3 regions of the Paenibacillus sp. AR247 genome follow, and region 1 is predicted to be linked to each of the others. Evidence: riboswitches for the same ligand, from Rfam matches in the RefSeq annotation. Region 1 holds a riboswitch; each other region holds the start of a gene.

Region 1 (10,719 bases):
GCCCGGTGAACCGATTGACCACGTACCGGCTCTTTCCGGCAAGCTCGGCGAACAGCTCCGGCTGGCTCCGCTCCATAAACGCAAACCACTGGCCGTTTTTGTACAGATTGGTGATGTCGTCCAGCATCAGCCAGACCAGGTGGCGGCATCCTTCCAGGACGGCGGCCAGGCGTTCGTTCGGCCCGGAATCTGTGTCGGCGATCACCACGTCGTACCGGCCGCTTGCCGCGATGCTCTGCAGCAGCTTCCGCGTATCGGCCTTACCCAATTGAACCAGCTCTTTCAAATTGGCGACGGGTTTGAACCAATCCGCACGAATTCCCGGATGATGGACGGTGTACGGCTCCGGAGATACCATCGTCTGCACATGCTTCTCCTCCTGGGCCGCTTTCAGCTCATACAGCATCCCGGGCAGCCCCTCGGCACTCTCCGCACCGCCCCCCTGTCTGGGAAAAATTCCGCTGCTGTTCACGGTTTCGAGGTTCAAATAAAATACCGACAGGCCGGCCGCCCCCAGCTGTTTGGCCATATTAACGGCGGCGGTCGTCTTCCCGCTCCCGCCCACGACGGAGACAAAGCCGATCGTCACGGCCTCTCCGTCCGCCACCGGCAGTGTACGCCGCTGACCTTCCCTCCGGCATAAGCCGAGGATGGAAGCCATCAGCTCCGGAAGGGGCTGATATTTGGGAAGCAACGGTCCTTGTATAGAGGCGGCCTCCCCATGTCCGAGCAAAATCCAGTTCGGTATATCGCCGTTCTTCCCGGCAAGCCAGGGCTCCAGGAAGGCAGCCTCCCCAACGACGGCGTCGGGCAGCTCCTCGCCGTCCATATACTTCATAAAAGCGTCCAATTTAGTGAATCCGGATATGTGCAGCTTGTCCCCAAACTCGCTGCTGTGAACATAATGCAGGATACCCTCCAGATACTGCGCCTCCTTGACCGCGAGCGTAATTCGGTATGGTACCATCACGAATGATCCCTCCTCGTTTCAGACAGCAAAAAAGCACCGTCCAACAACCCGCCTGGCGGGTGTTAAACGGTGCTTCCGTTATTGGTAAGTATTTACTTAATTTAGAATTTATCACATCCGGACCGGAAACACAATACACTTTGACATGAAAAAATCGATCCGGTAACGGTTCATTTTTCACAGAAAACGGTTCCTAATCTCTGGCGTGGGCAGCAGGCAGGCTTCCTCCTTGCCAAACCAGCGGTACCGGTTGCGCGCGACCCAGCGATAGATCACGTTCCGGAGCGGCGCAGGCACAGCGATGAAAGCATACAGAAGCGGCCAAGGCTGCTTTAAACGCCGCACAATCCGCAAAGCCGCAGCAGATTCCGTATAATAGCGACCGTTTTCAATCAGAACGACGGTATTTAGGGTTCCGACTGGCAATCCGCCCTCCCGGAGCAGCTTCTCTCCGATCTCGGACTGAAGTGAGGCAAAATGGAATATTCCTTCCGGATCCCGCTGGAGAATGAACTTGGTCAGCCCCTGGCATAAATGACAGACGCCGTCAATCAGAACAATGGCATTTGGCTTACCTGCGCTTCCTTGCTGCATGGTCATCGGCGAGCCCTCCCTTACCTCCAGTATCTTCCTTATTGCCTCGTAAATCAAGCCACCTTATTACTCCCCGAATATAGAAAAAAGCACGGGATTCATAATCCCGCACCTGTATCTCCTGGATGATATTAATGGGCAATCGCCTTATCAATCCATTGGTTCTCAACGATTTGCTGTTCCAGCTCGCCTGTAAAGCTCTCCATGCACTTGCAAATAAAGTCTTTGCGGCATACAGGACAAGGAGTTTTCTGCAATCGGCTGATGTTAGTCATTTTCCATTCCGGAAAACGGTTATAGAACGCACGGCACTCTGTTCCGTCAGCCAGGTTGATAATGAATTCGTACAATCCGCTTTTTTCATTGCTGCTGGCTTCTCTGACGTTCGTAATGATCGGTCTGTAAGACATATGCATCACCCGTTTATTTAGTTTTCTTGCCTCGGACAAATAGTACGTAACAAGTACTTAGACATATTAAATGAATTTTATATATCATGTCAACAAAGAAGGGTATGTAATTCATGTATTTGGCCCCAATATGTCTCTACAGTACCGATCGCTTTTGCTTCCCTTCAATATAAAGGATGCCTAACTCCCAAAGAAAATATCCAGAATCGTCCCAAGCTGATCTTTCTTTTTCCCTTCCAAAATATCGGGATTAAGCACCTCGACATTCCCGCAATGCTTGCAGGAAACAAATAAATAATGGATATGCTGGATATCAAACATCTTGCTGAGGCCGGCTCCCGTCATGGAAACTTCACGGATGTCGCAGATCCGCCCCTTGCACTTAACGCAAACAAAACGATCCTCAATGATGTCCTTAATGCTCAAGCTGATCTCCCCTTTCCTTTGGTGCCTAACTATTTTACGCCAGGGCGATGGAAATCGTTCCAGGGATATGGTTATGCCGAAAAAGGATACGACAAAAAAGGATACGACAAAAAGCCGGAAGCAGCCGCCACCGCGTGGTGAGCCCCCGGCTTTTGTTACGATGATAAAATTCAGTGGAGCTAAAGCCATTCCATCATCGCACGGAAAACTTCCGCGAAACGCGGCCAGTTTTCTATGAAGGTACGTCGATAGACGTTCGGATACATCCTGGCATTATTTAAATCACGTTCAGCTCGACATCGATATTTCCCCGCGTGGCTTTGGAATACGGGCAGAATTCATGCGCCTTTTTCGCAAGCTCTTCCGCTTGTTCACGTTCGATCCCGGGCAGCTTGATATCGAGACGGGCTGCAAGGCGGAAACCGCCGTCGCTCTCGTCTTTGCCGATCATGACGTTGGAAGTGACTTCCACATCATTCAGCTTCACGCCGGCCTGGCGGGCCACATTGGCCAGTGCGCTTTCGTAGCAGGCACCGTACCCGGCTGCAAACAGCTGCTCGGGGTTGGTTCCATTGCCGCCCGCTCCGCCTAATTCTTTGGGCATACTGAGTTCATGCTTCAGGACACCATCGGAGGATGCGACCGAACCCTCCCGGCCGCCATGGACCGTTGCCGTTGCCGTATATAGAGCTTTCATCTTCATCGACTCCTTTTCCTGAAAATTTGACCCTACCCTCATTAATTAATCCTATTTGAAACGGGATCCTTCAGGTAATGGCTATTCAGAAGAGGTGTGCATCCCATTCTTGTGTGTCCCAAAAATAATTGTACAACCACACAAAAGTTTCCCTAGACAAACAAATTTGTATGAGTACAATGAATAGTAGAACATTTATTACATTACAATAATTTTAATAAGGTGTGATGCATGTGAAAGACACCGAAATTATACAACCTTCCAAGTCCAATACGTGGGAGAAACCGAAGGAAAGAACTTCGCTGTCTGACGTAAACCAATCTATGAAAGTCCCGGTGAACGCCTCGACTTTTCGCAAATTTCTGGCCTTTGTCGGCCCCGGATATCTGGTTGCTGTAGGCTACATGGATCCCGGAAACTGGGCGACGGACATCGCTGGAGGATCCCGGTTCGGCTATTCCCTGCTGGCCGTGATCCTGCTGTCGAACCTGATGGCCGTCCTGCTCCAGTCGCTGTGCAGCAAGCTCGGCATCGTCACGGGACACGACCTGGCGCAGGCGTGCCGCAGCCATTACAGCAAGCCGGTCAGCATCGGTCTGTGGGTGCTGTGTGAACTGGCCATCGCAGCCTGCGATCTGGCCGAAGTCATCGGTTCGGCGATCGCCCTGAAGCTGCTGTTCGGGATTCCGATCCTGTACGGCGTGCTGATCACCGCCCTCGACGTCCTGCTGGTGCTGCTGCTGCAGCATAAGGGCTTTCGGGCGATCGAGACGCTCGTCATCGTGCTGATCGTGACGATTGGATTGTGCTTCGGGATCGATCTGTGGCTCTCCAAACCGGATGCCGCCAGCATCTTGACCGGGTTCATCCCGACGGCCGATCTGGTGACCGATCATCAGAAGCTCTATATCGCCATCGGCATCCTGGGCGCGACCGTTATGCCGCATAACCTGTACCTTCACTCATCGATCGTGCAGACCCGGCAGTACGAAAACACCGACAAGGGCAAGCGGGAAGCCATCAAATTTTCCGTCTGGGATTCGACGATTGCGCTGACGCTTGCCCTGTTCATCAACGCGGCGATCCTGATCGTCTCGGCGGCGACATTCCACAAGGCGGGGATGACTACGGTCGCCGACATCAGCGATGCGTACCATCTGCTGACGCCGCTGCTCGGAACGACGCTCGGAAGCATTTTGTTCGCCGTCGCCCTGCTGGCATCGGGCCAGAACTCGACGCTGACCGGCACGCTCGCCGGACAGATCGTCATGGAGGGCTTCCTGAACCTGCGGCTGCCGTCCTGGCTGCGCCGGCTGATCACCCGGATGATCGCCATCATCCCGGCGGTCATCGTGACGGCCATCTACGGCGAGAGCGGCACCGAGGATCTGCTCATTCTGAGCCAGGTCATCCTGTCCCTCCAGCTGCCGTTTGCGGTGGTTCCGCTGGTCAAGTTTACTAGCGACAAGAAGCTTATGGGCAAATTCGTCAATCCGGTTTGGGTCAAAATATTGGCCTGGGTCGTGACGGCATTTATCATTGTCCTGAATGTGTACCTTCTGGTTCAGACCATTTTCGGTTAATTGCGATGGACACTAAAAATTGTAAGCATCGTGTTAAGTGCAATTTCATTAGGTGTTTTCTGGCGCGCCGCCCCTTCGACCAGGGATATCATCCGGTCCAGGAACGATTCGCCTGGATCGCTTTTGATCATCACCTTGATCTGGTCACTGACGACCCGGGTTCCCCCGGTGACCGAGCTGAAATCGCCGCCGGCTTCTTTGATCACCGGTGCCGATTCGCCGGTAATCGCCGATTCGTCAACCGATGCCAGCCCTTCGATGACTTCCCCGTCACCCGGGATCATCTCGCCTTGGGAGATGATGACGACATCGCCTTTGCGCAGCTCGGCTGAGCTGACGACCTTGATCTCGCCGCCAACGATTTTGTTCGCCGTTGTGTCTTTTTTGCTCTTCTTGAGCGTATCGGCCTGGGCCTTGCCCCGGCCTTCCGCCAGCGCCTCCGCGAAATTCGCGAACAGGACGGTGAAGAGCAATATCAGAAACACGGTCAGATTAAACCCTATCCGTCCCCCGGTATGAAAATAAGAGGGAAAAAGAACCATCAGCAGCACCACGAAGGTGCCGACCTCCACAACGAACATGACCGGATTTTTCATCATTACGGCCGGGTTCAGTTTCATAAAGCTGTCTTTCAGCGCCTGTTTGGCAATGCCGCCAGACAGCATGCTTTTGCGTTGTCCGCTCATGACTTGCTCCACCTCTTTAGTTAAGTGTTAAAAATTCGGCGACCGGCCCCAAAACGAGAACCGGAAGGAACGTCAGCGCCCCGATCAGCAGCACGGTTCCGGTCAAAATGCCGGCGAACAGCTTGTTGTCGGTCCGGAAGGTGCCCTGAGTCTCGGCGACCTTCTGCTTCACCGCCAGCGAACCTGCAACGGCGAGCAGCGCGATAATCGAAATATATCGCCCGAGGAGCATCACCAGACCGGTGCTGACGTTCCAGAATACGGTATTGTCCGCCAATCCCTCGAACCCGGAGCCGTTATTCGCCGCCGAGGAGGTGAACTCATAGAGCGACTGGCTCAAGCTGTGATACGAAGGATTGGAGAAGGTGTCGGTTCCCAGGTGCGTCATAAACGAAATCGCCGTCGGCGCAAGAATAATGAAGGGATGCATCAGAATCGCCACCGCGATCAGCTTCATCTCCCGGGCTTCGATCTTCCGCCCCAGAAATTCCGGCGTCCGGCCAACCATCAGGCCGCAGATAAATACGCCAAGGATCGCATACATGATCATATTGACGAAACCGACCCCCTTGCCGCCGAACACGACGTTCAGCATCATTTCGGCCAGAGGCGCAAGTCCCCCCAGAGGCGTCAGCGTATCATGCATGTTGTTGACCGACCCCGTCGTTGCGGCGGTGGTGACCGTCGTGAACAACGCGGACTGCGCGATACCAAAGCGCACCTCCTTGCCTTCCATGCTGCCGGCCGAGCTGTTGATTCCCAATTGGTTGATCAGCGGGTTGCCGGCTTTTTCCGCGAAATACGTCAGGCACAGGAACGCTACGAACAGCGTCATCATGACGCTGAAAATCATCCAGCCCTGCTTCTTGTTCCGGGCGAACCGTCCGAACGTGTAAGGCAGCGACGCTGAAATCGTCCACATGCTGAGAATTTCGATCACGTTGGTCAGCGGGCTCGGGTTCTCGAACGGATGGGCCGAGTTGACGCCGAAGAAACCTCCCCCGTTCGTTCCGAGGTGCTTGATCGATTCCAGCGAGGCTACAGGACCCAGCGGAATCTGCTGCACGCCGCCTCCCAGCGTTTGCACGGCCCGCATCGGCTCCAGCGTCTGCGGCACTTTGAGCCCGACCAGCACCAGGGTCACGATGAGGGCGAGCGGCACGAACAGGCGGACATGCGCCTTGATAAAGTCCTCGAAGAAGTTCCCGAGCCCCTCACCCCTGCGGGTGATGCCGCGCATAAAAGCAATCGCGATAGCCAGGCCCGAGGCTGCCGAGGTAAACATCATCATCGTGATGACGATCATTTGGCCAAAATAAGACATGCCGCTCTCTCCACTGTAATGCTGGAGGTTCGTGTTCGTCATAAAGCTGATGACCGTGTTGAAGGACAGGCTCGCCTCCATATTGCCGATGCCGCTCGGGTTGCCCGGCAGGGCGCCCATCGTTCGGAGCAATATATAGCTGATCGCTACCAGAAAGATATTTGTTGCGATCATGCTGAGGGCGTACTTTTTCCAATTCATGCTGCCCAGCTGCTTCAGCCCGATGATCCGGTATAGAACTCTTTCCACGCCGCCAAAGATCCGGTCCGTCCGATTCGGTTCATTGGAGAACATATGATATACGTAAGTGCCTACCGGCTTCACGAGCAGCAGGAGCACAAAAATCACGATACAAATTTGCAAAATATCCAAGGTTGGCTTCCCCCTCTTACGAGCATGTTCTGCTTTGGCCCCTTGAGGCTTACAGATTTAAAATACCGGTCAAAATTTTTCCGGATGGATCAAGGCGTAAACCAAATAGATAAAGACAAGCACGGCGAATGCTCCAACGACAATCATTGGTCTTTGCCCCCTTCTTCCACCACTCGGCCGCACCAATGAAGAAATAACAAGAACACGCCATAAGTGGCAGCGAGTGCAAGTATCATATATACATCCATCATCGTTTCCGGTCTCTCCTTTACATGGTTAGAATCATCTTTATTTTAGTAAAAATCCGACTTCGCCGTTTAAGGTATAAATGATGTGATCTGCACCAAGCCCCCGGTAAATGCCGGGTGAGCTGCCCCTCTGCGTAATGACATATACCGGTTCCGACGTCCAGGGACGGCAGATTTGCAAATAGCGGCAGGTCAGGTTGAGGCTGCTTTCAAACAGAAAGATTTTGCCGACCTCTATTTCGGGAACCACCCAATCCTCCGCGTGATTCGTATTCAGCCGGATGATCCGCTGCACCCCCATTTTTCTCAAGAGGCGTTCCTCCCGGGCACTGTTGGTCAGAACGGCAAAGGGCCTCTTCCAATACATCAGCAGCTTGATAAAATTGCGTCCCGCCTCGTTCGGCGCGGTCACAATGACGACGTTGTCCATTTCAAAGGCTCCTCCTGTGCGGCAGCCGCGAATACGCAAAAGAAGCCGCAGGGAAAGAAGGACCTTTCCCGCGGCTTCTTGAATGTGGACGAATATAAATAGGATCGTCCTATATTCAACATGCGCACGACAAGTGCTGCCTCTCCCGTTACGCTGACGAGGTTAGCTGTCGGATTCGGGCGTGAGAGTCGCCCTACCTTCCGGTACTTATCGTACCGGAAAGATTCACCCCGGCGGCTTCCGTTCCAGGCGGCCGCTGTGGTTCCCCCGCTCCCGGCCGTTTCCGGCCGAAATTAAGCGTTATTGATAAGTGTATTTGATTGTGATGAATGCTCTCTTTTGTTCCAGTAAGCTAAAAAAGGGTAAAAAAACACAGAGGCCAGCTGATCCCCCTGTGATCCGAAGGTTTATTCGGGTCGCAAGTTTCATCATTCCTCTCTCAAACGGCGCTTACGAGGTTAGCTGACGGATTCGAGCGGTGAGAGTCGCTCTACCCGGCCGGATCCATGGCATCCGTAGCCGGGATTCACCCCTGCGGCTGGCTGCAGCCCCCCGACTCTCACACCGGTTCGCTGCTCCATGGCACGCGTTTGGTTCCCCCGATTTCCGCGCTTTTTTGCGGAAACTCAGCGATTAGTAATGGAAACTGTATTGAATACGCTCTGAATCATACACCCGCTCCTTCCAAGCTGTAAAGGCAGTCTAAAAATCATGAACCGCGAATTTTGGAACATTCAGGACCTTATTAGCGCTTACATTTTGGCTTTTTGACTTCTACCTCTTCCATGCTCCCGATTTGGCGCATTTATGAAAACCAGGTCATTCAGGGACACTGGCTCGCAGGAATATCCGCATTGACATTACAGTTCAATCGTTTAAAATTAAATTGTGCGCTTGGTAAATGCTTCGGCTGGATGATGATTCATAGCAGCACAAAAGGAGGAGGATGGCAGTGAGCGTCTACGATTTTCAAGTGAACACGCTGCGCGGCAAAGAGGTATCGTTAAAGGAATATGAAGGTGACGTGCTGCTGATCGTGAACACGGCCAGCAAATGCGGATTTACGCCGCAGTTTCGCGGGCTGCAGGAGCTGTACGACGAGTTCCGCGACCATCATTTTCAAATTCTCGGTTTTCCGAGCAACCAGTTTGCCAATCAGGAGCCAGGTACCAGCGAGGAGATCGGCGAATTCTGCCAGATGAATTACGGGGTCACGTTCCCGATGTTTGAGAAGATCGACGTCAAGGGCAGCAACGCCCATCCACTGTTTCAATACCTGACCAGGGAAGCGCCAGGTGTGCTCGGATCAAAAGCGGTCAAGTGGAACTTTACCAAGTTCCTGGTCGATTCCAAGGGCAGGGTCATCAAGCGTTACGCGCCCAAAACGACACCCGACAAAATCGAAAACGACATCCGCAAGCTGCTTGCATCCGGAAAAAGCGAATAGTGACACAACATGCCACAAAGCAAAAAAGCTTCCCTGGATTTCTCCAAGGAAGCTTCTTTCTGTGTTCATAGATGCGGTAGAGAGGACTCGAACCTCCACGGGCGTACGCCCACTACCCCCTCAAGATAGCGTGTCTGCCATTCCACCACTACCGCATATCCAAAGTTCATTTAGCGAACTTTTTATTATACACAAAATCATCCGAATTGTAAAGGGAAATGAATTAGAACATCATTTGTGTAATATTATATAACATTAAAACCACCTAATACAGTGAATAAGTCGCTCTAACATTGACAAATCATTATATTTATGTAATATTAACTTACAAATAATAGTGTTCGATGATTCCAATCTGCAATTCACGTCATATTTATTGTCATAAGATAATCTGGAGGTGACCGTGTTGAACGACAAAAGCACCAAACTGCTCGATTACGTGCAAACGCTGGATAACGACTTGTCGGTTGGAGGCTTCAGCCATGTGTTTGACCTCCAAACCCGAATTGCAGAAGGGCGCATCCAGAGCCAGGAAGAGCTGGAAGGGTTCATCCTTCATCCGATGACGAATCGCTTGGTCCGCCAAGACGGCGCGGCCATTCTGGCGATTTACGCAGCTGCCGACCAACGGGATATCCGTCAGATCGCCCGAATTGACCGGTACATCCTCGGAAGAATCGCTGCACATGAAAATGATGAAGCGGTGCGCCAACGGGGCAGAAGACTTTTGAAACTGGCCCAGGCTCTGTACCCCTGGCTCAATCTGAAGGTTCTTGACGAACTCGCGCAGAAGGAGCTGTCTCCCGTCTGCCTGGCCACGGCGCATGCCTATGTCAACTATCAGCTCGGGTCCAGCCGCGACCACACCGTTTATGGCTATATGCAATCTGCGGTCTGCACATGCATCCAGCTCGCTGCCCGCTCGCTAAGCATTCCGCCTCACGACGCCAAAGCGTTGGCCGGCAAATGGACGGCTGAAATGGAGCGCGCATGGACAGCGGAGAAAGACTCCCTGCCCACAGACCTTGTCAACATCCAGGAGAACGACTCCCATATCGCCTCGTGAACCCTTTACCAACACCACAAAGGCACTCCGCTCTGCCCTGCCGCAGCGAAGTGCCTTTTCTGTTCCCATGTATGTACTTGACCTTCATCTTACTGATCGCGGGACTGGTTCTTCCGGTATTCCACAAACTTGATGTACTCCTTGATAAACTCCTTCTCGTGATCGGATAGCGGCATTTCATTTAACTGCCTTCCGTTTTCCCACAAATAAGGATCCTGCTGCTCTTTCACCATATACGGCCCCGGTTCCTTACCCAGAATCAGCCAGTCAAGGCTGACGCCGAAAAAGCTCGAAATTTCGATCAATTTATTGGTGCTCGGGGTGGACTTCCCCCTTTTCCAATCTCCGAAATTCCCCGTGCTGATATTAAGCTGCTCGCAAAACGACTTTTTGGTCATCCCCTTCTGCTTAATCAATGCCTCAATACGTCCGTAAATGGATTGCATAAAAAACCGCCTTCCAGTCA
Region 2 (10,719 bases), on a different contig from region 1:
GCAGTGAAATCCTATATTGTTAACGGTTGGAAAAGCGTCAAAGACCAATTTTATGTCATGATCATCATGTTCCTGTACCAGCTGCTCTGGGGCTACTTCCTGTACCGTCTGATCGATTCGGCGGTCGTGCCGCTGCTGATGCGGTATCCCGATCCCCCGCCGACCGAACTCAGCCAAGTCCTCTATTATGTGGAGGGACAAATGAGCTTAACCCAAAGCAGCACCGTGCATACCTACCTGTGGGTTCTGTTGGGGATGGTCGCCCTCCGCATGCTGCTGACCCCTTTTATCCACGCGGGCATCTTCTATGGCCTGCACCGGGAGCATCAGGGGGAACGCGGACTGTTTTTCTTCCAGGGCATGAAGCTGCACGGCAAAACGGTGTTTCTTTTTCACCTGATCGAATGGGTGCTTATCGCCGCTCCGTTATACTGGATGATCCCGAAGATGTATCCAATCCTGCTCAGCGCGATCCAAAACCATGCCCAGCTGCTTCACTGCATCCCGTACATTGCAGTCTGGCTTCTGTACTGCTACATCGTCCATCAGATGATTCTGTTCATGCAGTTTGGCAAAACCGGTGGAACCAGCATGTTCTCCTCGCTCTGGATCTGCCTGCGAAGCGCGCTCCTCCCAATATGATTTGTGGCATCAGCAAATGAACCGTACGAAAAAAAATATTTCGGAATAGTTAAAATTTTGTCATCACTTTAATCCGCTGATAAAAGAAGAACCCCGTCTCTTTCTGTTGAAAAGAGGCGGGGTTTTTGTTGTAAAATGATTGTTAACCATTTGCCAAAGTATAAATCCTCTGTTAAAATAATCCGAGTACGAACTTAGTAACAACTTTGTAATCTTTGCTGTAACGATTTTGACTTTGCTGTAACTGATTTCATCATTTGTCCGTTCATTTGATTGGTATGTACGATTATAGGTAACTTGTCAGCATGTCCATTTCCGGTGCAATCATCACGAGCCGAATTCCCGGGCACCAGGAAGCGGGGGATCCAATTTTGGGTGAATTGATCTCGCTACAGAGGGATCATAGGGGACCTTCTACCGAATCCTTAAGCTAACCTCGCAGGCATTGGAAGGGGTTTATTTTTTTGAAGAAGAAGTTGGCAGCCGCAGCGCTGGGCCTTACACTTGCGTTCTCCATGGGCACCGGCAGCGTATTTGCGGATTCATCTCTGAATCACATCGTTAACAACACGATCGGCGTTTCTTACAAAACCGGCGGAACAACTACGAACGGCTTCGATTGCTCCGGTTTTACCCGTTACGTGTACCAAAAGCTGGGGTTAACCCTCCCGCGTGTATCGGCTGCGCAATATAAAACAGGTACCGCTGTTTCCAAAAGCCAGCTGAGAGCAGGAGACCTTGTTTTCTTTAACACCCTAGGCGCAGGCGTTTCCCATGTCGGCATTTACATCGGCAACGGAAAATTCGCGCACGCGTCCTCTTCGAAAGGCGTTACCATTAGCAAACTGAGCCAAAGCTACTACGCCAACCGCTACGTTGGCGCCAAACGGGTCATGAGTACGGCCAAATACCAAGCTGCGGTTTACAATTGATTATCTCTCGAAAACAATGCATATCCAGAACAACCCGCGCCGCTGATTTTTGCCGAAATCGCCCCGCGGGTTTGTTGTTACTTATTAGACGTACGAACCACCGAAAAGGTAACAGCATTTCAAAAAAATTTTTTAAACGAGTAAGTCCACGATTTTCTCCTGTTTTTTCCACCCTTGTCATTTCTTTTACCCACTCGTCCAACAAATAAACATCATTTCCTATAATTTTTCCTACAAATCTTCTTTTTCTGTTAGAAACAATTGCCAAAGTCCGATTCCTTTGTTACAATAGTCCCAGCGATAGTAACAACTTTGTAATCTTTACCTGACACAAAGTTGCGAACGAATAAGAAGTAACAGGGAATTATACATAGTGTAAAAAGTTCATGCCGAATTTCCTCACACTAAGGAAAGCGGGGGAACCAGTTATGGGTGAATTGATCTTGCTTCAGAGGGATCATAGGGGGCCTTCTACCGAATCCTTAAGCTAACCTCGCAGGCGCCGGAAGGGGTATTTTACTTGAAGAAGAAACTTGCAGCAGCAGTCATAAGTTTCGCCATCGTGCTCACGGTCGGCACAGGAAGCGCTTTCGCGGATTCCAAGATGGATAAAGTGATCGACAGTGCGATCGGAACCAAGTACAGAACGGGCGGAACCACAACAAGCGGATTTGACTGCTCGGGATTTACAATGTACGTATTTGATCAATTGGGCATCGATCTGCCCCATCAGTCTGGATCCCAGTTCAGCATGGGTTCGGCCGTATCCCGCAGTGATCTGAGAGCAGGCGACTTGGTATTCTTTAATACATCGGGAGCCGGAGTATCCCATGTCGGAATTTACGTCGGCGACGGAAAATTCGCACATGCCTCCACTTCTCGCGGTGTGATCATCAGCTCTCTGAGCGACAGCTACTACGTCAACCGCTACGTTGGCGCCAAACGAATCATGAGTACGGATAAATACAAAACCGCCGCCGTCGATTCCGAGGACGTAGATGACGTCCAGTAATGCAGGTAAAGCAAGGGTACGAGATCCCGTAGAATGAGATTTTTGCCGAAATCTCCTTTTGCGGGATTTTTTGCGGACAGAAATGGGTAACCCTTCCATTCCCGCCCGCTACTCCTCATTTACCCCTATATTCCGGAATTAAACAGATATCTGCGGCAATCCGGAATATTTTTTCTCTAATGTTCAAATCCTACAGGGAGGTCTGGAAGGGAGATCTGCACATGAACCTCCAACATGAGAGCTTCATGATCGTTCCCATGACCCGGGAGCATGCTGAGACCGTCTGCGGTTGGGCGTACGAACCTCCATACGATTTATACGGCTGGCTGCCGTGGGATCAGATGGAGGCGCTTGGCGTCGAATTTGGTGATCCTGAGGTGAGGCAAAGCCAGTATGTGTCCGTCCTGGATGCTGAACATACCTTGTGCGGGTTCGCGCAGTTCTTTCCCTTGGCAGGCGTGACCCGGCTTGGTGTTGGCATGCGGCCTGATTTATGCGGCCAGGGGCTGGGTAAGAGCTTTATGCAGGCTGTGGTCGGCGCAGCCCGGGAAAAACGGCCTGGGGACGAAATCGACCTTGAAGTGCACACATGGAATAAGCGGGCCATCCGGGCTTACGGGAAGTCGGGGTTTGTTATCGCTGATACCTACCCCAAGCTGACCCCTGAAGGTGAACAGCTGTTTCACTGTATGGTCTATGAAGGGATCTAACTTTGAAAATTCCATCATCATAAAAATGGTACAAATTTGTGTATTTTTGGTGGCCCCAAGTTTGGATTCGTTTGCTTTTTTGACACAAACTATTTGATGTGATGGCTTGTTCCGTTATAATGAAGGAATGAAGAATGACAGTTTACATAGAAAGGACGAAAACGGATGCAAAAATGGATCATGAGCGGTGTATTAACGATCGCAGTGGTTATGGCAATTGTGCTCATGTTTACGCTTCCAGGCAAAGAGCAGGTGGCGGAAGAAGAGAAGCCGACCATGCCGGAAGTTACGATGGACGCCGCAGCGGCCGAATCTACGATTAAAGCACAGGGCTGCATTAGCTGTCACGGGGATCAGCTTCAGGGTGCCGTAGGCCCGAACCTTCAAAAGATCGGAAGCCAACTGTCCGCTGAAGAGATTTACACCATTATCACTAAAGGTAAAGGCGGCATGCCATCCTTTAAAGACAAGTTGAAAGCTGAAGAGATCGAGCGTGTTTTTATTTGCTGCATTATTCTCGTTACCTTTTTTCGCCGGAACGCATTTTTTCAAACAGTTCGTTAAATTGGTGAGCCTCCTTGACATCCAGGGACGTAATCCCGCCTTCATCCCATGAAGTCAAACGCAGCGTCACATTTTTATAATCAATCGTAATAAAGGGGTGGTGGCCAAAAGCCTCTGAAATGGCCGCAACCTCATCCACAAAGGAAATGCCCTTCATGAAATTGGAGAAAACGTATTTGCGCACGATCCAGCGGCCCTCTTCAAGCTCCCAGCCTTCCAGCTTAGACAAATGCGTTTCTACTTCTTCTTGCGTATATACCATTCTTCCGTTCCTCCCTGAAACCTAACATCCCCGAGGTTCACCAGGATGTGTCATTAATGTATGCTCGGGCGAAAAACCTTTACCCATTGTATTCATCCCTGAATGTAATCATGCTTCTCCAAGGAGAGTACATACGAATAATATCTTACCATGGACGGGTTTAAAAAATCCATCCGGCCCCAGGGACTATATCAGTGAGACTACGGTCAGCTCCTCGTCGCCGATCAAGAGGTTGATCCGGTGATGGTCCTTGTCATACATCACGATACCGCTTCCAACGGTGATGACAGGTTCGGCTCCCAGCGCATAGAACAAATCCTCCGCCAGCGCCTCATGCACCTCACGCTTCTCTTCGATGCCCAGCTGCATCCAATCCTGCTCCGCCATTTCAAAAAATAAATAACTGTCCGGAATTTCCCCGACAGCTGCCGTCAAATCGGTCAATATGCCGTCATAGTCACGACCATGCTTAACACCCATGCCATTCCCTCCATATCGAAGTTTAGTTACTCATACGATCTATAAGCGATTATTGTGAATGGTGAATGCCCTGCTCCATGCGCCCCTGTGTCAGGGTCTCAAGTGGGCCATTCGTCACCCGTTTGTGCTGTGATTATTCCCTTCACGGTATGCTGCTCGGACTTGATTTTGTAGGACAGATGAACCTTGTCATTTCATTATACCGGAAAATATCCCTTAAAAAAAAAGAGAATGGTGTCGATAAATAATATAAACCGTTTTTTGTGAAAGCGACCATGTTGCAAGGATGTAAACGCGGTCGATTCCGAAAGGATTCAATTCTATTTCTCATGGATGAGGTGTGCAATGGAAATTTCAACGATTGTTGGCCTGATACTCGGTGTGGTTGCAGTCCTAGTCGGCATGGTGCTGAAGGGCGCCCCGATCGTCAGCCTGCTGACGCCCGCCGCTTATGTCATTATTCTCGCCGGAACCGCCGCTACGCTGTTTATCGGCTTTCCGATGTCTGAGGTCAAAAAGTTCCCAAAGCTGTTAAAAATGACCTTCGTCAAACAAAAACTCATGCAGCGTCAAGAGCTCATCACCCTGTTCATGGAGTGGGCCTCCATCACCCGCCGGGAAGGCCTCCTCGCTCTGGAGACCAAGGTCGAAGAAATCGACGACGCCTTCCTGCGCAACGGTATGCGCATGATTATCGACGGTAACGACCAGGAGTTCGTCCGCGACGTCTTGATGGAAGATATTGCGGCGACGGAAGAGCGTCACCGTGCAGGTGCCCTGCTCTTCTCCCAGGCCGGTATGTATGCTCCTTCCCTCGGGGTGCTTGGTGCCGTCGTCGGCCTGATCGCCGCCCTGACCAAGATGGAGAATATGGCCGAGCTGGCCCACGCGATTGGCGCGGCCTTTATTGCGACGCTGCTCGGTATTTTTACCGGTTATGTCCTGTGGCACCCGATCGCCAATAAGCTGAAACGCCTGTCCAAAAAAGAAGTGGAGCTCAAGCTCATGATGGTGGAAGGACTGCTGTCGATTCAATCCGGCGTATCCACCATTGCGATCAGCCAGAAGCTCTCCGTCTTCTTAACCCCTTCCGAGCGCGCTCAAATGAATGAGAAGGAGGATGGTTCAGGTGGCCAAGAAGACTAGACATGAACCGCATGAGGAGCATGCCGACGAATCCTGGCTTCTTCCCTATGCCGACCTGCTGACACTGCTGCTGGCCCTGTTTATCGTGCTCTATTCCATGAGCGCCACGGACGCCAAGAAATTCGAGGAAATGAGCCAGGCCTTCAACAATGCCCTCAGCACCGGAAACGGCGTGCTCAACTTCAGGTCGAATTTGCCGATGGATAAAAATATGGACCAAGGCAAAAAAGACTCCCAAGAGAGCATCGTCACGAATAACAATGACAAGAAACAGAAAGCCCAGCTGGCCAAGCAGGAACAGGAAGACCTGGAGAAGCTGAAGCAGCAGTTGGATCAATATATCAAAACGAACGGCCTGACGAACCAGCTGGATACCAAACTGAACCAATCGCAGCTTACGATCACGATCAGCGACAACGCCCTGTTTGCTTCAGGCAGCGCTCAGGTGAAGCCTGAGTCACGCCAGCTGGCGCTCGCCATCAGCAGTATGCTGCAGCAGTTCCCGACGTATGACGTCGTCGTGTCCGGCCATACGGACAATATGCCGATCTCGAACAGCGAGTACGCGTCCAATTGGGACCTGAGCTCCAACCGGGCGCTGAACTTCCTGAAGATTCTGCTCACCAACAAGCAGCTCGACCCGGCCAAGTTCACCTCCACCGCCTTCGGCGAGTTCCGGCCCGTGGCTTCCAACGATACCGCAGCCGGCCGCGCTAAAAACCGCCGCGTCGAGGTATCCATCATCCGGAAGTACCAGAATATCAGCGAGCAAATCCCAGTAACCACGAATAAAAAATAGCATAGCGTAACTAATGGACAGGCTGTTCCCTTTGGATAAAGGGAGCAGCCTTTTTGATAGTAGACGGCACATGTCTCAGGGAATGGGCTAATAGGTTGAAGCCCTCACCCTGTATCAGGCCTGGCCCCTCTCTACCCTAGGCGGTAATTCAGCAGCTGTCCAAGCTCTTCCTTTTCCTGCGGCGTTAAATCGCGCCATTTCCCTTTGCCCAGGGATCCCAGGTGGATATTCATAATCCGAATCCGCTGCAGTCGGCGCACTTCATAGCCGAAGGCGCTGCACATCCGGCGGATCTGCCGGTTTTTTCCCTCGGTCAGAATAATCTTGAACACCCGCTCCGAGATCCGCGTCACCTTGCAGGGAAGGGTCATTTCACCCAAAATCTTCACCCCGCTGGCCATGCCTGTTAAAAAGGACGGCGTAACCGGCTTGTCCACCGTGACGATGTACTCCTTCTCATGCTTGCCTTCGGCCCGCAGTATTTTATTGACGATGTCGCCGTCACTCGTCAGAAGGATGAGCCCCTCGGAATCTTTGTCCAGCCGGCCGATCGGAAAAATCCGCTCCGAGTGGCCCACGAAGTCCACAATGTTGCCCTTGATATGCTGCTCCGTCGTACTGGTGATCCCAACCGGTTTATTCAGCGCAATATAGACATGCGTCACTTTCTTCTCTTGCAGGGGCCGGCCGTTGATGCGGACGTCGTCCCCTTCCTCCGCCTGGCTGCCCAGCACCGCCTGAACGCCGTTGATCGTCACCTTCCCGCTCTCTACCAGCTTATCCGCTTCACGCCGGGAACAATACCCGGTCTCACTGATATATTTGTTAATTCTCAAAGCTTATAACCCCATCTCATTATGGTTTACCCCGGACAAGAGTGCGGATCATTCCCGTTCTGGTCCTTCCCCATGCTCCGGCCGTGCCGCCGGCAGCGTTAACGTAACCTGAGTGCCCTTGTTAACGGCGCTCTTGATTTGAAGTGATCCTTTATGGCCCTCCACAATTCGCTGGCTGACCATCAGGCCAAGGCCTGTCCCGTTTTCCTTGTTGGTAAAAAACGGTTCTCCTACCTTCTCCATCTGGTGCTCAGGAATCCCTACACCTTCATCCGTAATCGTAATCCCCAGGTGGTCCGGGTCCGGCCGGAACAGATCGATACGAATGACGCCGCCTTCAGGCATCGCCTCCATGGCGTTTTTCAGCAGATTGATAAAGACCTGCTTCAGCTGGTTCTCCTCGCAGTGAACGTCCGTCTCGGCCGTCTGGGAGGACATGACGAACTCAATGCCGTGCAGATTGGCCTGACTGCTCAGCAGCGACAGCACATCCTCTAAAATATCACGAACATTTTTATTTCGGAAGTGCACAGCTTGGGGCTTGGCCAAAATTAAAAATTCGCTCACGATCAGATTGATTCTCTCCAGCTCAGACAGCATGATCTGGTTGTGCTTCGGATCGACGCGGTTGTTATACTCCTGCAGCTGCAGGAATCCCCGAGCGTCGTGAGCGGGTTGCGGATCTCATGCGCCACCCCGGCCGCCAACTGCCCGACCGTGGTCAGCTTCTCGGACCGGCGGAGCAGCTCGTCCATCCGGTTGCGTTCCGTCATGTCTCTCGAGATGCTGATGAACGATACTACCTTTCCTTCCGGATCCCTGACCGCGGACGTGCTGATGCTGACCTCCACAGGGGTCCCGTCCTTCTTGATTCGGACCGTTTCTACTGCCGGCAGCTGTTCGCCCTGCATTAAAGCGTCGAGCCTTGCCTGCACTTCCCCCTCCAAATGGCCGGGAATCAGGTTGATCCGCTTACCGATCACTTCATGGCTTGCCCAGCCGTACAGCTTTTCAAAAGCTTGATTGACCTGAATGATATTCCCCTCAAGGTCCGTCGTATGAATCGCATCCGCCGTCTGCTGGATGACAGACTCCAGATGCTCTTTCACCGAGCGGTTCTCTTCCACGGCCTGCTTGAGCTGGTCGGTATAGCTGCTCAGGTTGTCGGTCATCGTGTTGATTTTGGCGGCAAGCAATCCGAGCTCATCCTTGCTGTTGATGACGAGCGGCGTATCAAAGCGCCCCTGGGCGACGTTTTTCACTTTACCCAGAATCGCATCGATCGGCCGAATGAAGTATCCGGCTTGTTTATAGCTTACAATGACGAACAAAATCAACAGAAAGGCCGAAATCGATATATAAGAGACAAGCTGCTTCTGCAATACCTTGGATATTTGCGCATAATCCATGACGATGCTGATGATGTAGGATGCCTGAGACGCACTGTTCACAGGGATAAAGCTCTTTAACAGCTTTTTACCATCGATGCGCGTTTCATAAACGACATTCGCTCCTGTCTGTGCCGCCTTCTCCACAGCCTGTTTGTCGTTTTCGAGGTCGATATATGTATAGGTACCGTAGCGTATCGGCCGATTATGCAGCTTAGTCTTATCATGGACATATCCTTGTCCGGACATTCGGACGCCCGCAAAGGTCTGCGGATTGATGCAGCTGATTTCAAGAATCTCCCCGTTGATTTTCTTCGTTTTGTCGAGCACCTCCTCCGGACTTGGGATATGGGTGCCGATCTGATGGAGGGAATCGGTGCGAATATACGGATCAATGATATAGTTTCGTTTGGCGTCATAATAATAACCCCATTTGTCGATCACGTTCGGCTTGGAGTTCGAATATTCAAACGGTCCGGTCCAAAAATGGTCGGCAGCCGCTCCGTACGGAATCGTTACGCGCTCTTCCTCGAAGAGCTGCTTAAACGCCCTATACCAGTATCCCCAGTCTTTGGTGGAGAGACCGAGCTCAGCAGGTTCCGAGGACTTGGCAATGATAATATCATCACCGGTTCGGACTAGCAGGGCGATATGGGTGACTCCCACCTGCTTGCTCAGCTTGGCCAGCTGCTCGTTCGTAATGTTCTGGATATCCGGGTCCAGCTCTTTGGCAGCCAATTTGGCAGCCACATGCAGAAGCTCCCCGATCTGGCGTTCGACCATGCCAGCGCTCTCCTGGCTCTGCTCAATGGATGCGGCCACCTGCCTGGCGGCCAGCAGCATTTTGCGTTCGCTTTCCCGGCGTAAACTGGCTTGCGTTGTGTACAAACTAAGAATAATATTTAAAAGTAAAATCAGACAGAGTGAACCGGCCATGGTGAGGGACAGTTTCTTCTTCATTGACACATCGGGTCACCTCTAATCTTGCCTTGGCGATAATTGGAATAATCTATTCCATCATACTCTGTAGGCCGATATTTGAAAAGCTTGTCGAAAATGATCGGCTTAACTCGAAATAACGCAGCATGTCCACAACTTATCAACATATTCACAGCACTATTTAATAAATTGGGGATAATTCTGTGCGTAATCAAATAGTTATCCACAAATTTATGCACAGCATGTTAACAACAGAATGCTTGTTCGCTGAATAAGCCGAAATTCGGTACAGGGAGGCACTTTTACGTTGGAAAATCAAACAAAACATCCGCTCCATGTGGATGAGTCTGTGGATAATGATCGTCATGAACACTGGATGCGCGAGGCGATCCACCAAGCCAAATTGGCGGAGGAGTTGGGGGAGGTGCCGATCGGAGCGGTCATCGTCCGCAGCGGGGAGATCATCGGGCGGGGCTATAACTTAAGGGAAACGTCCCAGGACGCGACCGCCCACGCCGAGATTGTCGCCATCCGGGAAGCCAGTATAGCCGTACAATCGTGGCGCCTGCTGGACTGCACGCTATACGTCACGCTGGAACCGTGTCCGATGTGCTCCGGCGCGATCGTCCAGTCCCGCATCCCGCGGGTCGTCTACGGCACCTACGACCCCAAGGCGGGATGCGCCGGAACGCTGATGAACCTGCTGCAGGAGCCACGCTTCAACCACCGAACCGAGGTCATTGCCGATGTGCTGCAGGAGGAATGCGCTGGGCTGCTGACCCAGTTTTTCCGCAAGCTGCGGGGCAAAGCCTGACAAAAACAAACAGCCCGGCCAGTAACCCTGGCCGGGCTGTTGTGATTCGTACGGGGCTTGCTTAGTAAGCCGTAGCTCCCATTTTCTCCTGAAGCTGCTCCATCGTAATAACATCCGCTTCTTTTGGAATCCCGACGCTGAAGGTTTGCTTCTCGTTGATCTTGCTGTATTGGCTCGTCGCCTCTAGCGACAGCT
Region 3 (9,810 bases), on a different contig from region 1:
CAAAAAATCGCTGCTCAGCAAAATGCCTGGGGATTACGGGCAGAAGTTCGCCGGGCTTCGGCTGCTGCTTGGGTACCAGATGACCCATCCCGGGAAAAAGCTGTTGTTCATGGGCGGGGAGTTTGGCCAGTTTATCGAATGGAAGGACCAGGAGCAGCTCGACTGGCTGCTGCTGGATTACGAGAGCCACCGCAACATGCAGCGGTATACCGCGGAATTAAACCGGCTGTATCTGAACGAACCGGCGCTGTGGGAGCGGGATCATGAGCTTGAAGGGTATCAATGGATCACGCCGCATGACAACACGCAAAGCGTCATTTCGTACCTCAGAAAAGGGAAGAAAGCCGGTGACACCCTTGTCGTCATTATTAATTTTCAACCGGTGCGACGTGAGCATTACCGCATCGGGATTGCCAAGGCCGGCACGTACGTGCCTGTGTTCTGCAGCGAGGATTCCCGATATGGCGGAAGCGGCGAGTTTAGCGCCGAACCCGTGCAGACGGAGAAGATCCCTTGGCATGAACAAACGTGCAGTCTGGAATTAACGCTACCGCCGCTCAGTATGCTGATATATAAAAGGGAGCAGCCCCGTACGAAAAAGTCGGTCCCGGGTAAAGAGAGTAAGCCAAGCAAGCGGAGTGCCGCGGCAAAGTCCGGCAAATCCGGAGAAACCACCCGGGTGTCGGCGTCCAAAGCCAAGGAAGGGTTAGAAATGCCTACTGCAGAGACAAAGAAAAGATCGGGCAGAGGCACCGGAAGTAAACCGGTGACGGAACGGCCCGCGGATCAATGAATAGGAGGCAGGAGAGATGAAAGTCATATTTGCAGCAGCGGAATCGACACCGTTTATTAAAACAGGGGGACTTGCCGATGTAATCGGCGCCCTGCCCAAAGCGCTCAAGCGAAGCGGCGCGGATGTGCAGGTCATTTTGCCCAAACATAAAGGGATACCACAGCAATTTAGGGATGAAATGCAGCATCTCACGGAAATAAAAGTGCCGGTCGGCTGGAGAAATCAATACTGCGGCATCGAAAAGCTCGTGTACGACGGCATTCCGGTATATTTTCTCGATAACGAATACTATTTCGGACGGGACAGCGTGTACGGATACATGGACGACGGCGAACGCTTCGCCTTTTTCAACCGGGCCGTGCTTGAAGTGCTTCCGCTGATCGGTTCCGAGCCGGACGTGCTCCACTGCCATGACTGGCATACGGCGCTTATTCCGGTTTTGCTGCAGGCACACTACCGCCATAACGAGTACTACCAGCACATCCGTACCGTGTTTACGATACATAATTTGCTGTACCAGGGAATTTATCCTTACGAGGTACTTAGCGAACTGCTGGAGCTGGGGCACCAATATTTTACGCCAGAAGGCCTTGAGTTTTACGGAAACGTCAACTTTATGAAAGGCGGGATCGTCTACGCCGATCACGTGACGACGGTGAGTCCGACCTACGCCAGGGAGATTCAGACGGCCCACTACGGATATGGGTTGGAAGGGCTGCTGTATTCGCTCGGTGACCGGTTGAGCGGGATCGTGAACGGAGTAGACACGAAGAGCTACAATCCAGCTAACGATGCGAGCCTCTACGTAAAATACCGGTCGAACCTGGCGAAAAAGAGGGAAAACAAAGCGGGGCTTCAGCAGGAGCTCGGCTTGCCGGTTAAGCCGGACGTGCCACTGATTGCAATGGTAACCCGGCTGGTGGAGTCCAAGGGGCTGGACCTCGTGACGCGGGTGCTGGACGAAATGCTGGATCACGACGACTTCCAGTTCGTCTTGCTCGGCACGGGCGACTCCGCCTACGAGCATTGGTTCCGCGAAGCGGCAGGGCGTCATCCCGACAACATGTCGGCGCAGATTACGTTCAGCGACGCCCTGTCACGCAAAATATATGCAGGCAGCGACATGTTCCTCATGCCGTCGAAGTTCGAGCCATGCGGCATCAGCCAGCTGCTGGCGCTGCGGTACGGCAGCATCCCGATCGTTCGCGAGACCGGGGGGCTGAACGACACCGTGCAGTCTTACAACGAGTTTACGGGCGAGGGCAACGGTTTCAGCTTCACGGCGTTCAACGCCCACGACATGATGCATACGATCCACCGCGCGGCAGCGTTTTACCAGCAGCCGGAGCATTGGAGCAAAATCGTGAAGAACGCCTTTGCCGGGGATTACAGCTGGAACATGTCCGCCAAGGAATATATGGACATTTATGAACGCGTCACCGTTTGAGCAAACGGAGCTGGTCCAGGCCGGCTCCGTGGTAATACCCACAGCGGCTAAGAATCCATTTGGAAAAAGCCTTCCGGAATTCAGGCTTTTCGTTATGAAGAAACCGATTTATTTGGTTAGATTTCGGTACAAAATCCGGTACCCGTAAGGGTCCAGACTGACATTCATCGTTCCGTTCTGGGTAGGCACCTTGTCGCCCGATAAGGCGTCCTTCCAGTCGTTCGTAACCATCGGGTGGGACAGCACTTGCGGCTTGTCAGTGTTGTTCATCCAGATGGTGAAATGAACCCGGCTGTCCATGCGCTCGTAAATAATGTTGGGATTGCCCGGTTCCGCCTTCAAAAAGCGGAAGCGGCCTTCGCGGAGCGCTTGTTTTTTTGCGAAGACCGATGAGCAGCTTGTAAAAATCGTACAGCTCGCGGTCCTGCTTCTTCGGATCCCACTCCATGCATTTACGGCAGTCCGGATCGCCGCCTCCGGTGAGGCCCACCTCGTCGCCGTAGAAGATGCATGGCGTCCCCATGAACGTGAACAGGAAGACGACCGCCAGCTTCATCCGGCGCTTATCGTGCCCGACACGTGTCAAGAGGCGGGGTGTGTCATGGCTGCACAGCATGTTGAACACCACTTCGTTCGTCTGCTGCGGATAGCGCATTAGGATGGTGCCCATTTTGTTGGCGAACGTCAGTCCGTCCATGCCTCCGTTGAAAAACTCCAGCACCTTGTCGGCAAAAGGGTAGTTCATGACAGAGTCGAACTGATCTCCGACCAGCCAGGCCAGGGAATCGCTCCACACTTCCCCGACGATATATGCGTCCGGATTGGCGTTTTTGACGACCATGCGGAAGTCCCGCCAAAAATGGTGGTCGACCTCGTTCGCCACGTCCAGCCTCCAGCCGTCCAGCTTGATTTCCTTGATCCAGTACTCGGCAACGTCCAGCAAATACTGCTTCACCTCGGGATTGGCCGTGTTGAACTTCGGCATATTGCCGAAGAAGCCGAACGTGTCATACGTGGCGATCCCGTTCTCAACCCGTGCCGGAAACTGGTTGATATGAAACCAATCGGCATATTTGGACTTTTCCCCATGCTTCAGGACGTCCTGGAACGGTGGAAACTGTTCGCTGCAGTGGTTGAACACGGCATCGAGCATGACGCGGATCCCTTTGCTGTGACAGGCTTCCACGACCTGCTTGAGCAGCTCGTTATCCCCAAAATGCGGATCAACCTGCCTATAATCGACGATGTCGTATTTATGGTTCGACGGCGACGTGAACAAAGGTGTGAAATATATCGCATTAATGCCAAGATCGAGTAGGTCGTCCAGGTGATCCAGGACGCCCTGCAGGTCACCGCCGAAGAAATTGTCCGTTGTCGGCTGTCCTCCCCAAGGCTGTGTGCCTTTCGGATCATTGCTTGGATCCCCGTTCGCAAAACGTTCGGGCATAATTTGGTAAAAAATTGCATCCTTTGCCCAATCCGGCACCTTAAACACGTCGATCTCATGTATGTAAGAAAATTCGTAATAGCCGCCCGTCGGCGCCGGACAATTTCGGTACAGCCCGTTGTCGAGCATGTAAATCGTTTCTTTGCCGGAAGTGATCCGGAACGCATAGCTAAGACGCTTGTATTTAGGCAGCACGGCAGCTTCCCAATAATCGAACATATCGTCGGTCGCGGCTTTTTCCATCGTAATTTCAAAATAGGTCGAATCCCAGTCGTATTTGTCTCCGGTCATCGCAACTACCGTATCCACGTCATTTCGTTTGGTGCGGACACGCAGATGTATCGTCTTCGGATCGTATGCATAGGCCCATTTGTCCCGGGGGACATGGTATAAAGCTTCCAGCAGCATGACTACACCTCCACTAAATATCTAGCTATTTAATACCTCATTCCCGGAATGATGAACCATGGCTGCCGCCTTAATCTGACGTTTCGGTGAACTTTTTGCGTAGGAGTCCCCATTGCGTGTAATTACATCATAAGAAGCTTTTCTTTCAAAGGGTGCAGGTTTTTGAAGGGATTTATGCATCCATATGAGGAAGGAGACGGGCTTTGAAACGGTAAATACATATTTATTCCGAAAAAGAGGGGGAGTGACTAAAAGAAACAAAAGAACTAGGAATAAATGGAATTAAAAAGCTGTAATCCGCCTTATCTTGGCTATTTTGAAATGTATTGACCACTGTATGAAAATGTCATTGCATAATCATGCATTTTTATTGTATGATTAGAACCGTGGTTTTTCGGGCTGGGCCGGATACGGATCATGCCTTTGAACAACAATAAGTATCATTGAAATGGACAGGAGAGATAGATATGAAAAAATGGGGTATTCTAACGGCATGCATTCTGCTGGCAGGCTCCCTGCTTGCCGGATGCGGAAGCAAACCTTCGACTGAGGGCGGCACGGCAGCGGGCGAAAAGCCGGCCAGCGGCAAGACAATCGTGCTTGGAACAAGCGCGGACTTCCCGCCGTACGAATTTCATAAAATGGTGAACGGCAAGGACCAAATCGTCGGCTTCGATATCGAAATCGCCAAGGAAATCGCCAAAGACATGGGGGCGCAGCTTGAAGTCAAGGATATGAGCTTTGATGCGCTTCTCGGCGAGCTGTCCACCGGCCGCGTAGATTTTGTCATTTCGGGCCTTACACCAAACGAAGAACGCAAGAAACAAATCGATTTTTCGAACAACTACTATAAGGCGGAGCAGGCCGTTGTCGTCAGAGAGGCTGACAAAGACAAATACAGCACGATGAAAGCTCTGGAAGGAGCTTCGCTCGGCATTCAGAAGGGTTCGATCCAGGAGGACATCGCCAAGACGATTCCGGGCGCGAAGATCACCGGTCTGGGCAAAATTTCCGACATCGTACTGCAGCTGAATTCGAGCCGCGTGGATGCCTCCATCATGGAGAAGCCGGTTGCCGAAGCATACATCAAGAACGTCAAAGGTCTGGTAATTGCGGATGCGGTTCCTGATTATAAGGAAGACGGCTACGCGATCGGGATCAAAAAAGGTAACACTGAGCTCGTGAACCAAATCAACAAAACGCTGGACCGTCTGAAATCCGAAAACAAGATTGAGCAGTACGTTGCCGAAGCGAGCGATTTGGCTGCACAGAAATAGAGGTTAAGCTGTCTGCTCTCATTTTATACATCGGATAAAATAGCGAAGCGAATTCGCTATTTTTTCTGTTCAATGATGGGTACCTTGTTTCAAATATGTCCCGATCTGTTGTATACAGGGAAAGGATGGGACAGGCAGGTATGATGACAAAGGAGGTTCTTGGGTCTTTATGAATATGTTCTCCGTTTTTTGGGATTACCGGACGTATTTTGCGACAGGTATCCAGTATACACTGCTCCTGGCGGCCATCGGCGTCATATGCGGCTTCGTGCTGGGCATTATTATATCCTTGATGCGGATGTCCCGCTTTTGGCTGCCGAAGATGATCGGTTCGGTGTGGGTGGAAGTTCTCCGCGGTACCCCGATGGTTGTTCAGCTGTTTATTATTCACTACGGCCTCGTGGCCTTCAAAAGCGTGCTGCCGGCCATCGGTAACGAGTTTATTACGATTATCAAGGAATCATCCATCGTATCGTTTATCGGCGTCACCGACTTGATGTACCAGTCGGGGGCTATCCAAGGGATTACGTATGATTACCTCAGTCCGCTGCTGGTCATTGCAGCCATCTACTTCATTATGACGTTTACCTTGTCCAAGCTGCTGGGGGCATTTGAAAGGAGGCTGAATACAGATGATCAGCGTTAAAGATTTGCGCAAATCGTTCGGCAAGCTGGAGATTCTGAAAGGGATCGACATCGACATCGCCAAAGGCGAGGTCGTCGTCGTGATCGGCCCCAGCGGCTCGGGAAAAAGTACCTTTCTCCGCTGTTTGAATCTGCTCGAAACGCCTACAGGGGGACAGATCACGTTTGAAGGTGAGCCAATTACGGACAAACGCCACAACATCAATGCCACACGCGAAAAAATGGGCATGGTGTTCCAGCATTTCAACCTGTTCCCGCATAAATCGGTGCTGCAGAACCTCATGCTGGCGCCGGTTAAGGTGAAAAAGCAGCCGCCGGCCGAGGCGGAACGGATTGCCCTTGACCTGCTGCGCACGGTCGGATTATCCGACAAGAAGGATGCGTATCCGTCCCAGCTGTCAGGCGGGCAGAAGCAGCGGATCGCCATCGCGCGGGCGCTGGCCATGCAGCCCCACGTCATGCTCTTTGACGAGCCGACTTCGGCGCTGGACCCGGAAATGGTCGGCGAAGTGCTGGAGGTCATGAAGAAGCTCGCAGAGGGCGGCATGACGATGGTCATCGTAACCCATGAAATGGGATTTGCCCGGGAAGTCGGCGACCGGATCGTCTTTATGGACGGCGGACAAATTGTCGAGCAGGGGACGCCTGCAGAAGTGTTCGGTAACCCGCAAAACAGCCGCACGAAAGATTTTCTGAGCAAGGTCCTTTGACAAAGAGCCTGCATCTACAAATGATAAAGCCCTGGACGAGAATATTACTCATCCAGGGCTTTTTTTGTACCTTTTCATGAATAAATCGTTAAAATGAATGAAGATGTTGTAACTTTTTTGAAAGGGATTGAGCCGTTGCTCCCTTGATTAAGTCAGCTAACAACTCTATATAAAGCCTGATATTTCGAGGCTTTTGTATTGGTAACATTTTCATGCGCACAGGTTACAAAATTGTGATATATTTGTTGAGCCGAAACTTTTAAGGTAAAGTGCGGGGGATGTAATTTGTGTACATAGTACGCTTGGGGTGAATCGCACCAACAGGGCGTAGGGTTGTCTCCTCAATCCGAATCCGACAGCTAACTTCGCAGGCATCACGACTTAAGGAGGAACCATGAAAAGATTTAAAGGAATCAAGACACTTGCAGCCATCATCGGCATTTCTCTGGCGGTACAGACGGTACCCACGTTTGCGGACTCGGTCCATGTAGCGAAGGATGGAGACACCTTCTATACACTATCTAAACAATATAGCGTTAATTTGAATCAACTGATGAATGCAAATCCGAATGTACAAGCAACCAATATTTATCCGGGCCTGAAATTAAACGTTCCCGGAGCAAGCACAGCCAAGGCATTTGCCGCAGAGGACAGCGGCTCCATCATCACGGCTGCTTCCCTGAACGTCAACGGCGATGACAAAGTCGTGGAAGCATGGGGTAAAACCTTCGATTACTCCAAAACGCTGGACGTCCGAGCTACGGCATATTCTTCCGCAGCTAGCGAAAACGGCAAGTGGGGCGCAGTGGACTACTTCGGCAACCCGCTGAAGCTGGGCACGATCGCGGTTGACCCGTCCGTTATTCCATTGGGAACGAAAGTGCTCGTTACCGGTCACAGCTTCCCGGGCCTTCCGAAGAAAGCCTTCGTAGCGACAGCTAAGGATACCGGGAGCGCGATTAAGGGGAAACGCATCGACATTTTCGTACCGGGCAGCCCGGAAAGCGTCAGTGCCTTCGGGTTCCAGGACGTTGAGCTGTATTTCATTAAATAGTTCAAGCTATTCATAACAACACGGAAAAACCGGCTTTTGTACGAAAGCCGGTTTTTTTTGTACGCTCAGCGCGTTACTTGTCTTTTGGAACGTGAAGTAACCTCGGCAGCGTGACGAACGAATAACCTTTATTTTTCAATGTTCGAATGATGTCCGGAAGGGCATCGATCGTACCGCTGAGATTGGACGTGGTTCCGCCTCCCGCATGCTGAAGAATGATCGAGCCTTGCCCAACGGTGGACAGCACGTTGCGCTTGACCGCTTCCTTGCCGATTCCTTTCCAATCCAGCGAATCGACGTTCCAGTTTACAATTTTGTAGCCCTGCTGCTTGGCCCAGCGCAGTTGGCGTTCCGTGATGTCTCCATAAGGCGGCCTGATCAGCTTGGGCTTATAGCCGACGATGCCGTAAAGCGTGTTCTCCGTCCGCTTAATCTCGGCTACATATTCGTCCATCTCCAATTTGTGAAACACGGGGATGATTATAGGAGTGGTTTCCGATCACATGTCCTTCACGGACGATGCGCTCGACCAGCTCGGGATGCTTCTTCGCCCGGCTGCCCATCACAAAAAAGGTGGCTTTAATATGATGGGCTTTGAGCACATCCAGGATCTGAGGAGTAAACCTGGGATCCGGCACGTCATCAAAGGTTAGGGCCACCTCTTTGACGCGCGGACCGTGAATTTTAAACGTTTCGGGATATTTTTTGATCAGCTGGCCGAGCGTAAGGATCTGCTGTTCCTTCCGCTTTTCTTTCGCCTCCCGGCTGCTGGTTTCCCGTGCAGGTTCGGAACCTGACGGATGTTTCGGGGGTTCACCGCCTTGAGCGGCGGCTGCCGGCCACCCGGACTGCCAAGGACAGATCAACAACAAAATCAGCAGGGAAGACAGCAATGTGCATAACAGCTTCTTTTTCATCCGTCTCGACTCCTTTCCACCGCGGACAAACAGCGAAAACATGATTATCCTTGTTATGTCCATAAGTTGATGCAATTATGTTGCTTTAAATCAGATGCTGGGCTACATTTTCATATCGTTCTGCAAAGCGTGTATAATAGAACTGATGGATTACGGTCGCTGCACGTTGGCCGTAACCGCGAGGTATGGACAATGAGCGGCGGCGCTGCAATCATATAACCCTGTTGTCATATAGGCTTAATCACATACAACATAAAGGAGACACGAAGCAATGGCAGATCTATTTACACCTTATGTACTTAAAGGATTATCTCTGAAAAACCGGATTGTTATGCCTCCGATGTGCCAATATTCGGTACAGGCTGAGGACGGGATCCCTAACAATTGGCATTATGTCCATTATGTATCCCGCGCAGTCGGCGGAGCCGGATTGATTATCGTAGAGATGACGGGGGTTCATCCCGACGGACGGATTACGAACCGGGATACGGGAATATGGGATGACGGGCAGATCCCTGCTTACCGCAAAATCGTCGACGAAGTGCACGCCCATGGCGCAAGGATCGGCATCCAGTTGGGCCATGCCGGCCGCAAGGCGGAAGACGCGAACCCGCCTGTAGCTCCATCGGCCATCCGTTTTGACGAGAAATATAAAATTCCGAGAGCTTTGTCCACCGAAGAGGTCCAGAGTCTGGTTACCGCCTATGGGGAAGCGGCCCGGCGCGCGGTGGAGGCCGGCTTTGATACGGTGGAGATACACGGCGCTCACGGCTATTTAATCCATCAGTTCCATTCTCCGCTGACCAACCGAAGAGACGATGCGTATGGAAAAGACCTGGCTTTGTTCGGAGAAGAAGTCGTTAAAGCCGTCAAGAAGGCGGTCCCTGAAGACATGCCTGTTCTGATGAGAGTGTCAGCCAAGGAGTACGTGGACGGCGGTTATGACGTCGATTACTGCGCGGAAATCTGCCAACGATACCGGGATGCGGGCGTGGACGTATTTCATATTTCCTCCGGCGGTGAAGGTCATATCGGATCGAACGGCGGACCGAAGGCCGGCTCGGGGTACCAGGTGGAATTGGCGGAGCAAATGAAGGCAAAGCTGGATGTGC

The links. A riboswitch is a leader RNA that binds a small molecule or an ion and turns the genes downstream of it on or off. The one in region 1 is predicted to bind cyclic di-AMP.
Region 2: another riboswitch for cyclic di-AMP. It lies ahead of CPT76_RS25670 (C40 family peptidase); the one in region 1 lies ahead of CPT76_RS34045 (hypothetical protein).
Region 3: another riboswitch for cyclic di-AMP. It lies ahead of CPT76_RS06215 (3D domain-containing protein); the one in region 1 lies ahead of CPT76_RS34045 (hypothetical protein).

What each region holds. Positions count from the first base shown of each region.
Region 1 is NZ_PCZT01000025.1:245,012-255,730, forward strand. Features, by position in the region: gene CPT76_RS34000 (P-loop NTPase family protein) at 1-970, opposite strand, end outside; gene CPT76_RS34005 (thiol-disulfide oxidoreductase DCC family protein) at 1,148-1,570, opposite strand; gene CPT76_RS34010 (hypothetical protein) at 1,696-1,974, opposite strand; gene CPT76_RS34015 (zinc ribbon domain-containing protein) at 2,155-2,319, opposite strand; gene CPT76_RS42375 (hypothetical protein) at 2,272-2,541, shown strand; gene CPT76_RS34020 (organic hydroperoxide resistance protein) at 2,678-3,097, opposite strand; gene CPT76_RS34025 (Nramp family divalent metal transporter) at 3,325-4,680, shown strand; partial or broken gene CPT76_RS34030 (HAD-IC family P-type ATPase) at 4,689-5,366, opposite strand; gene kdpA (potassium-transporting ATPase subunit KdpA) at 5,383-7,062, opposite strand; gene kdpF (K(+)-transporting ATPase subunit F) at 7,132-7,209, opposite strand; gene CPT76_RS34045 (hypothetical protein) at 7,351-7,740, opposite strand; cyclic di-AMP (ydaO/yuaA leader) riboswitch at 7,878-8,050, opposite strand; cyclic di-AMP (ydaO/yuaA leader) riboswitch at 8,172-8,382, opposite strand; gene CPT76_RS34050 (glutathione peroxidase) at 8,693-9,187, shown strand; tRNA gene CPT76_RS34055 (tRNA-Leu) at 9,260-9,342, opposite strand; gene CPT76_RS34060 (urease accessory protein UreF) at 9,594-10,253, shown strand; gene CPT76_RS34065 (helix-turn-helix domain-containing protein) at 10,343-10,699, opposite strand.
Region 2 is NZ_PCZT01000017.1:34,935-45,653, forward strand. Features, by position in the region: gene CPT76_RS25660 (hypothetical protein) at 4-642, shown strand; cyclic di-AMP (ydaO/yuaA leader) riboswitch at 965-1,102, shown strand; gene CPT76_RS25665 (C40 family peptidase) at 1,107-1,574, shown strand; cyclic di-AMP (ydaO/yuaA leader) riboswitch at 1,952-2,091, shown strand; gene CPT76_RS25670 (C40 family peptidase) at 2,095-2,586, shown strand; gene CPT76_RS25675 (GNAT family N-acetyltransferase) at 2,808-3,296, shown strand; gene CPT76_RS25680 (c-type cytochrome) at 3,462-3,860, shown strand; gene CPT76_RS25685 (4a-hydroxytetrahydrobiopterin dehydratase) at 3,817-4,122, opposite strand; gene CPT76_RS25690 (hypothetical protein) at 4,309-4,602, opposite strand; gene motA (flagellar motor stator protein MotA) at 4,948-5,748, shown strand; gene motB (flagellar motor protein MotB) at 5,732-6,547, shown strand; gene rluF (23S rRNA pseudouridine(2604) synthase RluF) at 6,679-7,383, opposite strand; gene CPT76_RS41645 (ATP-binding protein) at 7,432-7,950, opposite strand; gene CPT76_RS25710 (sensor histidine kinase) at 7,953-9,731, opposite strand; gene tadA (tRNA adenosine(34) deaminase TadA) at 10,018-10,524, shown strand; partial or broken gene CPT76_RS37800 (DUF6612 family protein) at 10,586-10,719, opposite strand, start outside.
Region 3 is NZ_PCZT01000006.1:264,193-274,002, forward strand. Features, by position in the region: partial or broken gene CPT76_RS06185 (alpha amylase C-terminal domain-containing protein) at 1-793, shown strand, start outside; gene glgA (glycogen synthase GlgA) at 810-2,240, shown strand; partial or broken gene CPT76_RS06195 (alpha-glycosidase) at 2,349-4,095, opposite strand; gene CPT76_RS06200 (transporter substrate-binding domain-containing protein) at 4,563-5,372, shown strand; gene CPT76_RS06205 (ABC transporter permease subunit) at 5,542-6,018, shown strand; gene CPT76_RS06210 (amino acid ABC transporter ATP-binding protein) at 6,005-6,727, shown strand; cyclic di-AMP (ydaO/yuaA leader) riboswitch at 6,966-7,118, shown strand; gene CPT76_RS06215 (3D domain-containing protein) at 7,122-7,781, shown strand; gene CPT76_RS41245 (polysaccharide deacetylase family protein) at 7,855-8,235, opposite strand; gene CPT76_RS41250 (polysaccharide deacetylase family protein) at 8,210-8,698, opposite strand; gene CPT76_RS06225 (NADH:flavin oxidoreductase/NADH oxidase) at 8,970-9,810, shown strand, end outside.